One region of the Faecalibacterium sp. 9 genome, then DNA from elsewhere that is predicted to be linked to it. Evidence: riboswitches for the same ligand, from Rfam matches in the RefSeq annotation. Region 1 holds a riboswitch; the other holds the start of a gene.
The links. Region 1 has a riboswitch for FMN ahead of ACKXF9_RS11920 (ECF transporter S component). Riboswitches for the same ligand answer to the same signal wherever they lie in the genome.
Positions count from the first base shown of each region.

Region 2: it holds a riboswitch for FMN, as region 1 does, so the genes downstream of both, ribD (bifunctional diaminohydroxyphosphoribosylaminopyrimidine deaminase/5-amino-6-(5-phosphoribosylamino)uracil reductase RibD) here and ACKXF9_RS11920 (ECF transporter S component) in region 1, are expected to answer to the same signal.

Region 1 is NZ_JBLWGB010000002.1:636,933-641,349, reverse strand. Features, by position in the region: gene ACKXF9_RS11925 (mechanosensitive ion channel family protein) at 220-1,305, opposite strand; FMN riboswitch at 1,650-1,849, shown strand; gene ACKXF9_RS11920 (ECF transporter S component) at 2,076-2,675, shown strand; gene ACKXF9_RS11915 (MATE family efflux transporter) at 2,799-4,217, opposite strand.
Region 2 is NZ_JBLWGB010000001.1:90,753-95,169, forward strand. Features, by position in the region: gene ACKXF9_RS00425 (aldose epimerase) at 1-136, shown strand, start outside; gene ACKXF9_RS00430 (hypothetical protein) at 221-736, opposite strand; gene ACKXF9_RS00435 (zinc ribbon domain-containing protein) at 881-1,738, opposite strand; FMN riboswitch at 2,057-2,171, shown strand; gene ribD (bifunctional diaminohydroxyphosphoribosylaminopyrimidine deaminase/5-amino-6-(5-phosphoribosylamino)uracil reductase RibD) at 2,323-3,447, shown strand; gene ACKXF9_RS00445 (riboflavin synthase) at 3,411-4,052, shown strand; gene ACKXF9_RS00450 (bifunctional 3,4-dihydroxy-2-butanone-4-phosphate synthase/GTP cyclohydrolase II) at 4,065-4,417, shown strand, end outside.

The DNA of each region.
Region 1 (4,417 bases):
CAAGAAGGGCTGCAGGACGCTGGGCCGGGTGCTGGCGGTCCTGTATTGAGCGCCGACTCTGCGGCAGGAACATTGCCCCCATGTGGTCGGCATTTGAAATCTATCAGAAGGAAGAAGAGGCGCAAGAAGCTGTCGAGGTGCAGCTGGATAAGGCTGCAAACGAATAAACAAAAGAAAAATGCCGCTCCGGTTTGGCTGGAACGGCATTTTTTTCTGGTGTCAGGAATTTTTTTCGATGTACACGCTGGTGGAGGGAAAGGCAAAATCCACACCGTCAGCCTGCATGATATCCATGATATTCAGGTTCAGGTCGTTCTGCATCTGCAGGAACTCGGCGTAGACATTGGTCACCAGATAGGCGGAGACCAGAATGTTGATGCTGGAATCCCCAAAGTTTGCCAGCTGCACGATGTTGGTGCCCTTGTTGGTATACGGGCTGGCATCCAGCATGGCCTGCAGGTCTTTCATCAGCTTTTCCAGCTTGGGACGGGTAGTGTTGTAGGTGACGCCAAGGTTGAACTTATAGGGACGCATGGTGCGCAGGGCCGCGTTCTTTACCGTGGAGGCACAGATCTGGCTGTTGGTGACGACATTGATGGTCTTATCCAGAGAGCGGATGCGGGTGGAGCGGAAATTGATGTCGATCACTTCGCCCTCCACACTGCCCACGGTGATCCAGTCACCCACCGAGAAGGGCTTATCCAGCAGGATGACGATGCCGGAAAACAGGTTGCTGGCGCTTTCCTGTGCAGCCAGCGAAATGGTCAGGCCGACAAGTCCGGCACCGGCCACGATGCTGCCGATGGGAAAGCCCACCTCCTGCGCCAGCGCAGCCACGCACAGCACGATGACCAGCACCTTGTAGGTGGTATCCAGCAGAGAGCGCAGCGTTTTGTTGGAGCGGATCTCCGGGCTGCAGGAAGTCAGCAGCAGGTCGGCCAGACTGGATGCGGCATACAGCCCTTCGCAGACCAGAAGGGTCATGGCGAGACGGAAACAGAGCAGCAGCAGCTTTGGAATGCCGGAAATGGCCCATGGCAGGGAAGCGGCGGCCAGATACACACCAATGACGCTGCACATGCGCAGGATGGGGGTGGAAAAACTGCGCAGCAGGATGGGCGTGCCGGTAAAATACCAGCTGCGGGCAAGCAGTGCCGGAATGCCCTTTTTGTTCAGCCAGCGGCGCACGAGCCATGCGGCCAGCAGGATGAGCAGGGCGCACACCGCACGCGCGGCCAGCGCCAGCCAGCCTTCCAGAAGCAGCGAGCCAAGCTCAAACGAGAGATCACGGATCGAGAAAATCATTTTAACCTCCTGAATTTTTACAGCGCATCCATGATATCATATCACACCCGCCGGAGCAAGGCCGAGAAGAAAACAAACACAAAATCAACTTTCCGAATAAAGGCTTCCCCCAGTCGGGGGAAGCTGTCACCGAAGGTGACTGATGAGGGTGCAGGACAGCAGCATTTTGCCCTAAATACCCCTCATCCGGCGCTACGCGCCACCTTCCCCCCAAGGGGTGAAGGCTTTAGCTCTGGGTCAAGTTGCAAAAGTTGATTTCCATGGAAAACTTTGATAAAAAATATACAAATCAAAAAGTTTCCTCTTGACAAGCCGGGGCCGGCACGCTATACTCTGTGCCAGAAAGTTCGTTTCAGGGCGGGGTGTGATTCCCCACTGGCGGTAAAGAAGTTGTTTTCGTTGCCGGAGCGTGCCGAAGGAACAAAAAAGTTCAAACGGCGTGCAAGGGCAATGAGAGATCTCCAAGTCCGCGACCACCTTTTGTGGGTGCTGACCCGGTGCGATTCCGGGACCAACGGTATAGTCCGGATGTAAGAAACGGCAGGCAAATTGTTGTCTACGCGCCCTGTTGCAGTGTTTTTTGTTGCAGCAGAGCGCTTTTCTGTTTGTCCTTCCCGTTCCAAAATAAGAAACTGCTTTCATGAGCAGGGCGTACCGAATGACAAAGACGCTCCGGCGGTGTGCAATGCTTATGGGAACAGCTTCTGCGATACGAAAAGAGCTTTCGGAACATTTTTACAGGGCCTTTTGCCCGGGAAGGAATCATAACCATGAAAAAGAACACGACCCACAATCTTACCGTTGCCGCCATGCTCAGCGCGGTGGCCTTTATCCTGATGTTCATTGAGTTCCCCATCCCGATGCTCATCCCGTCCTTCGTCAAGATGGACTTCTCCGACCTGCCCGCTCTGCTGGGCGCATTCGCACTTGGCCCGGTGTACGGCGTGGTCATCAGCTTTATGAAGAACCTGCTGCACATCGTCATCAAGGGCACCTCCACCGCGTGTGTGGGTGAGCTGTGCAACTTTATGCTGGGTGCGGTTTTCTCCGCTGTGGCAGGCGTTGTCTATAAGCACCACAAGAGCCGCAAGACCGCCATCATTGGTGCTATTGCAGGCGCTGCAGCCATGGCTGTGTTCAGCGTGCCGTCCAACTACTTTATTACCTATCCGGCCTATGTCACCTTCTACCATATGCCGCTGGAGGCGATCCTTGGCATGTATCAGGCGATCCTGCCCTCCGCAGACAGCCTCATCAAGTGCCTGGTCATCTTTAATATGCCCTTTACGCTGGTCAAGGGCCTGCTGGACGCAGCACTGTGCCTGCTGATCTACAAGCCGCTGTCTCCCATCCTGCACGGCAGAAAGTAACTTGTTCTCCACTTTTTTTTCTCAAATCATATAACCACAGCAAAACTCCCCGGTCAGGTCCCGCAGTGCGGTTCCCGGCCGGGGAGCTGTTATTTACAGGAAAATAGATTCGCCAGTGGTCGATCAGGCCAATGCCCCTTTGTCCAGCCATCTGCCGCGTGCCAGCCGCACAAGGAACAGCACGCCGCGCATGGTCAGCTCAAAGCTCATGGCAAACCACACGCCCACCAGCCCAAAACGCGGGGCCAGCAGGGTGGCAAGGGTGAGCCGGATGCCCCACATGCTGACGAGGTTCAGCACAAAGCAGCCGGCACTGTCGCCGGCACCCTGCATGGCACCGCTGGCAACGATGCTGGCTCCGAACATGGGCTCGGCCAGAGCTTCGATCCGCAGCACCTGTGCACCCAGTGCAATAACTGCGGTGTCTGCGGTGAAGATGCCCATCAGATTGGGCGCAAACAGATACATGCCTGCACCGGTCAGAGCCATGATGCCTATGCCCATGCAGGTGCACAGCCATGCAAAACGTCTGGACATATCCCGGCGGTTTGCGCCTACAGCCTGACCGACCAGTGCAAGGGCGGCATCCTGAATGCCGTAGCCTGCCATATAGCACAGGCTTTCGGCGCTCACCCCCAGACTGTTGGCCGCAATGGCAGTGGTGCCAAGACCGGACACGATGCGGATGAGCAGGACCTGTGCGGAGGAAAGGGCCGCGCGTTCGGCGGCCAGCGGTGTGCCCACCTTCCAGAGGTTCTGCAGGCAGGCTCTGGTGATCTGCCAGGAGCCGGGCTTGCGGATGCACAGCGGGCCATCGCGGAGCAGCAGCAGTGCCAGCGTCAGCGTGCCGCTGATGGCAGTGGCAAAGGCGGTGCCCAGCGCCGCGCCCGGCACGCCCCAGCCGAGGCCCCACACGGTCATGGTACGGCCCAGCACCGTCATCTGCCGGGTGGGGTTGATGAGGAAGAAGTTGAAGATCACATCCAGCACGCAGGTCAATACGCTGATCAGGCCCGGCGTCAGGGCGTCGCCGCAGGAACGCAGCATGGAGGAATAGGTGCCCATGACCATCAAAAAGGGCAGGGAAGCGGACCAGATGGCAAAATAAGCCGATGCATCCGCCCGCAGGGACGGGTCTGCCCCCAGCCATCCGGGCAGAAACCGGCTGATGCCGATGCCAAAGGCTGCTGCCGCAAGGCCTACTGCAAGGTTGAAGATCATAGACTGACGCAGTACGCCGCGGGCGTCTGCCTGCCGGTCGGCCCCCAGATACTGCGCCACCTGAATGGCAAAGGACATGTACAGACCGGCCAGCATCCCATGCATGAGCCAGGTGCTGGAGCTGACGATGCCGATGGAGGCTGTAGCCGATGCACCGATGTGGCCTACCATGGCCGCGTCGATGTATTCCACCGCTGTTACCACGATCTGCTGCAGGATGGACGGAATGCTCAGAGTCAGCACCACCTGCATGGTGTGCCGCAGCGGTACCTGTTCGCCCCGGCGCATCTGCGCCGAGAGCTGCTCAAGGGAAATGGTCATTGGTTCTCCTTATCCTGATTACACATTAAAAATGGCACCGCATACGCTTTGCCATATTCAGCGGAAAATAAATTTTTATAGTTTGCGTTTGCTGCGGCCCGCTCCAAACGCTTTTTCACGAAAAGAAGTCCGGAAAGCAAGCAGCAGCCCAAACAGCAGAATTTGACAAACTAATACACTATTATAAGTGCAGGCACGAC
Region 2 (4,417 bases), on a different contig from region 1:
GGATGCCGAGAGCTTCGTGTGCATGGAGCCCTGGAACGGCTGGGCCAACAGCGTCAACGAGGAAGGCCGGCACGAGGTGCTGGAGCCGGACGAGGCCATGACCGCCGATTGGAGCATCACCATCGAGAAGGTCTAAATTTTTACATTCCATGGCAAAACAGCCAGGCCCACGGGCCTGGCTGTTTTTGCTTTTTCATAATAGTCTTTCGCGTAAAAAGTGTCATCCTTTCGCCGGAATGACAAAGCTTTTGTTCTCCGCCGGGTCCCAGTAGAGCAATTCCACCCTGCCGCCCTGTGCCAGCAGTTTTTCCTTCGGCTCCTGCTTTTGCCAGCAGCGTTCCAGCAGCTTTTCCATATCAGCATCGGCAGACACCTTCTCCGGGCAGAGGGTACTGCCCTGCCATCTGCCATCGGCATACAGGCTCAGCACACCGGCATTGCCCGCCAGAATCGCGGCAACGTCCTTCTTCATGCGGTCGTAGTCATACTCCACCGCCTTGTACTGCCCATGCCACAGGCCGAAGAACACCGAAAACTCTCCGCCCAGTTCAACGAGCAGATTCTCTTCGTTGTGCGGATTCTTGACCACAAAGGCCACATCTTCGTTTTCCATGTAGTCGAAGTCCGGCTCCTCATTCGTGTGCACGGTCACATGCTGGCTGCTCAGCGCCGCAAGCAGGTCCTCCTGCACGGCACTGGTATCCGGGATCTCATCATAATTGATATTTGCGTTCATGGGATGCTCCTTTTCTCTGTGCTATTTGTGTTGTTATTTTTCACCAGACCGCACAGGCCTACTTATTTTCCTTCATATTGCCGGATCATTTTTATACGCTGTGTAACAGAATACATAAAACGGTTTACCCTACTTCACATTAGATCAATGCTTTTTGACTCTAACCATCGAACACACAACCTCGACACGATCCTTATTGTCCAAACTCAATTCAAGGTCATGGTCGATGATGGGCAGCTTGAACCGGACGGACTTCAGCCACTGTCCGTTAGGCTGGCGTTCCGGGTAGATCTGCACCTCATCGATCAAAATCTCCACTAGTCTGCGGCGTTCCGCCTCGGTCATGGTGGCATAGAGCTTGTCGAAGCAAATCAGGATCTTATAGATGTTGTCGCCTGTGATTTTATCGGCTTCAATGGTCTGCTTCTTTGCCCGGGCATCCATCAGTCCATTTTCCGCCTCTTCGATTTTATCGTACATCTTATAAAGGCGGTCGTCAAGGTCGGATTTTCGGGCGATAAAGTGCCGGTCGTCCGGGTCAAAGCTGTCGATTTCCTCCATAAGCCGGGATTTTGTGGAGTAGTGCTGCCGTAGCTGCTTCTCATAGGCGGCGATTTCCTGCTCAATGGCAGTGGTATCCACCTTCATATTGATCTTCTCTTGCATCATAGCGGCAAAGCGGGGATTGCTGACCAGCCTGGACACCACTTCAGCAACTGCCGCATCCAGCACTTCCTCCTGGATCTGCTTGCGGTAATCACACTTGTAGCCCCGCTGCATATTGCGGTGCTTGCAGCCGTAATAATAGAAGTCCTTGTACTTTGTCCCGTCCGGTCGCTTCTTGATGGACTTATTGCCATACATTTCCGCACCGCAGACCGGGCATTTCAGGATGTTGGACAGCAGATGCACCCGGTCTGTTTTGGGACGAGCTGCCAGCTCATACTTCTGTGCATTGGCTTTCATCTTGACCTGTGCAGTCTGCCATACTTCTTCCGACACCAGACCTTCATGCAGACCATGCCCATCCGCGCATCCTTCTGCCGCAGAACAGGTGCTTGCCGGAGCCTCTCGCAGCCCCTTTTCCGCATCAGCCGGAACCAAGGTGTAACACACTAGACTTTGCAAGCAAAGTCGTGTGCCAAAGGGCGCTGCTCTCGCCTGGCGACCCGCGCCCCTTTGGATTCTCCGTTCACATTGTCCTACGGACGATGTGATTTTATTGTTGTAGCGATTCGCTTCATCCCGGTTTCGTCCCGGTTTGCAGAATGCCCTTGCAATCCGAAAGGAGCCGTGCTATAATGCCGCTGTAATTGAATCAGAAATCTTCAGGGCAGGGTGCGATTCCCTACCGGTGGTACAGCCCACGAGCCGTAAGGCATGATTCGGTGAAACTCCGAAGCCGACAGTACAGTCTGGATGAAAGAAGATACCAAGCGCAGAGCCCGCACGGTTCGGCGCTTGTGGAGGCTGCTCTGGGATGCGTTTGCATTCTGGAGCTTTCTTTTTTGCACAAGGGTCCCTTGTGTCTTTTCGGCTTGCCCTGAACGTTTTTGTTCAGGGCTTTTTCTTTTGGAGGCGACACGATGAACGACAAAGACTATATGCGTCTGGCTTTGCAGCTTGCAAAAAAGGGTTGCGGATGGACATCGCCCAACCCGATGGTGGGTGCCGTGGTCGTAAAAGAGGGCAGGATCATCGGACAGGGCTGGCACCAGAGATACGGTCAGGCTCATGCGGAGCGCAATGCGCTGGCATCCTGCACCGAAGATCCGCAGGGAGCGACCCTGTATGTGACATTGGAGCCGTGCTGCCATTACGGAAAGCAGCCGCCCTGCGTGGATGCGATTCTGGACGCGGGCATTCACCGGGTGGTCGTGGGTTCTGCTGACCCGAATCCGCTGGTGGCTGGAAAAGGAATTGCAATCCTGCGCGCACACGGCATAGATGTGACCGAAAATGTTCTGCAAGAGGAATGCGATGCGCTGAACAAGGTGTTCTTCCACTATATCACCACAAAACGCCCCTTCGTTTCCATGAAATACGCCATGACGATGGACGGAAAAATCGCCACATACACAGGCGCTTCCAAATGGATCACCGGGGAAATTGCCCGGAATCATGTTCAACGGCAGCGACACCGATTCCGCGGCATTATGGTGGGAGTCGGAACCATTCTGGCAGATGACCCGCTGCTGACCTGCCGGATAGAGGGTGGCCGTGATCCCGTCCGGATCATCTGTGATACACATTTGCGGACACCGCTGCAATCACAGGTGGTCATGACCGCCAAACAGGTTCCGACCATTCTTGCGACCTGCTGCGGCGACCCGGAGAAGCAGGCGGCATATCAACAGGCCGGGTGCCGGGTCCTTTGTCTGGAAGCGCATTGCGGTCATGTGAATCTTCTGCAACTGATGGAACAGCTGGGGCAGGAGCAGATCGACAGCATTCTGCTGGAAGGCGGCGGAACCTTGAACTGGTCTGCACTGGAAAGCGGCATCGTGCAGCAGGTACAGGCTTACATTGCCCCGAAGCTGTTCGGAGGAAGGGATGCCAAAGCACCCATTGAGGGTGCAGGTGTCCCGCTTCCGGATGCTGCATTCCGCCTGAAAAACAGCCGATTGGAACAGCTTGGCAAAGATTTTCTGATCGAAAGTGAGGTGGAGTACCCGTGTTTACCGGAATCGTGGAAGAAGTCGGAACAATAAAATCCATCAATCGGGGACAGCATTCCGCCGTACTGACTGTTCGTGCAAAAACGGTTCTGGAAGGAACCAGGATCGGCGACAGCATCGCCGTCAACGGCATCTGTCTGACCGTCAGGCAGCTCTTCCCGGATAGCTTTGCTGCGGATGTCATGCACGAGACCTTGAACCGCTCTGCGCTTGCACAGCTCACCGTTGGAAGTTCTGTCAATCTGGAACGTGCCATGCCGGCCAACGGACGTTTTGGCGGACACATCGTAGCAGGCCATGTGGATGGCGTCGGACGCATTGCTAATATCCGAAAAGACGATACGGCTATCTGGTACACCATTCATGCAGATCCTGCGATCCTTCGCTATGTCGTTGAAAAAGGCTCTATCACAATAGACGGTATCAGCCTGACCGTGGCTGCGGTGGAACCTACGGGCTTTTCCGTGTCCACGATACCGCACACCGTCCGTCAGACGAACCTGAACCAACGGCACAAAGGGGATTTTGTCAATTTGGAAACCGATGTTGTTGGAAAATATATCGAGAGGCTGCTTCCATCAGAAACACCGAAGCAAAACACGCTCACAAAAGAAATGCTGCTGCGCTGCGGCTTTTAAGGAGAGTTTACGATGAACTTCAATACCATTCCCGAAGCTTTGCAAGACCTGAAGCAAGGAAAAATCATTCTGGTAACGGATGACCCCGACCGTGAAAACGAGGGGGACTTCATCTGTGCTGCCGAATTTGCCACCACCGAAAACGTCAACTTTATGGCGACCCACGGCAAAGGTCTGATCTGTATGCCGATGTCCGAGGCTTTCGTCCAGAAGCTGCAATTTCCGCAGATGGTGCAGTATAACACCGACAACCATGAAACGGCATTTACGGTGTCCATCGACCACGTTTCTACTTCTACGGGCATTTCTGCCGCAGAGCGTTCCATTACGGCGATGGCTTGTGTGGACGATCACGCAAAAGCAGA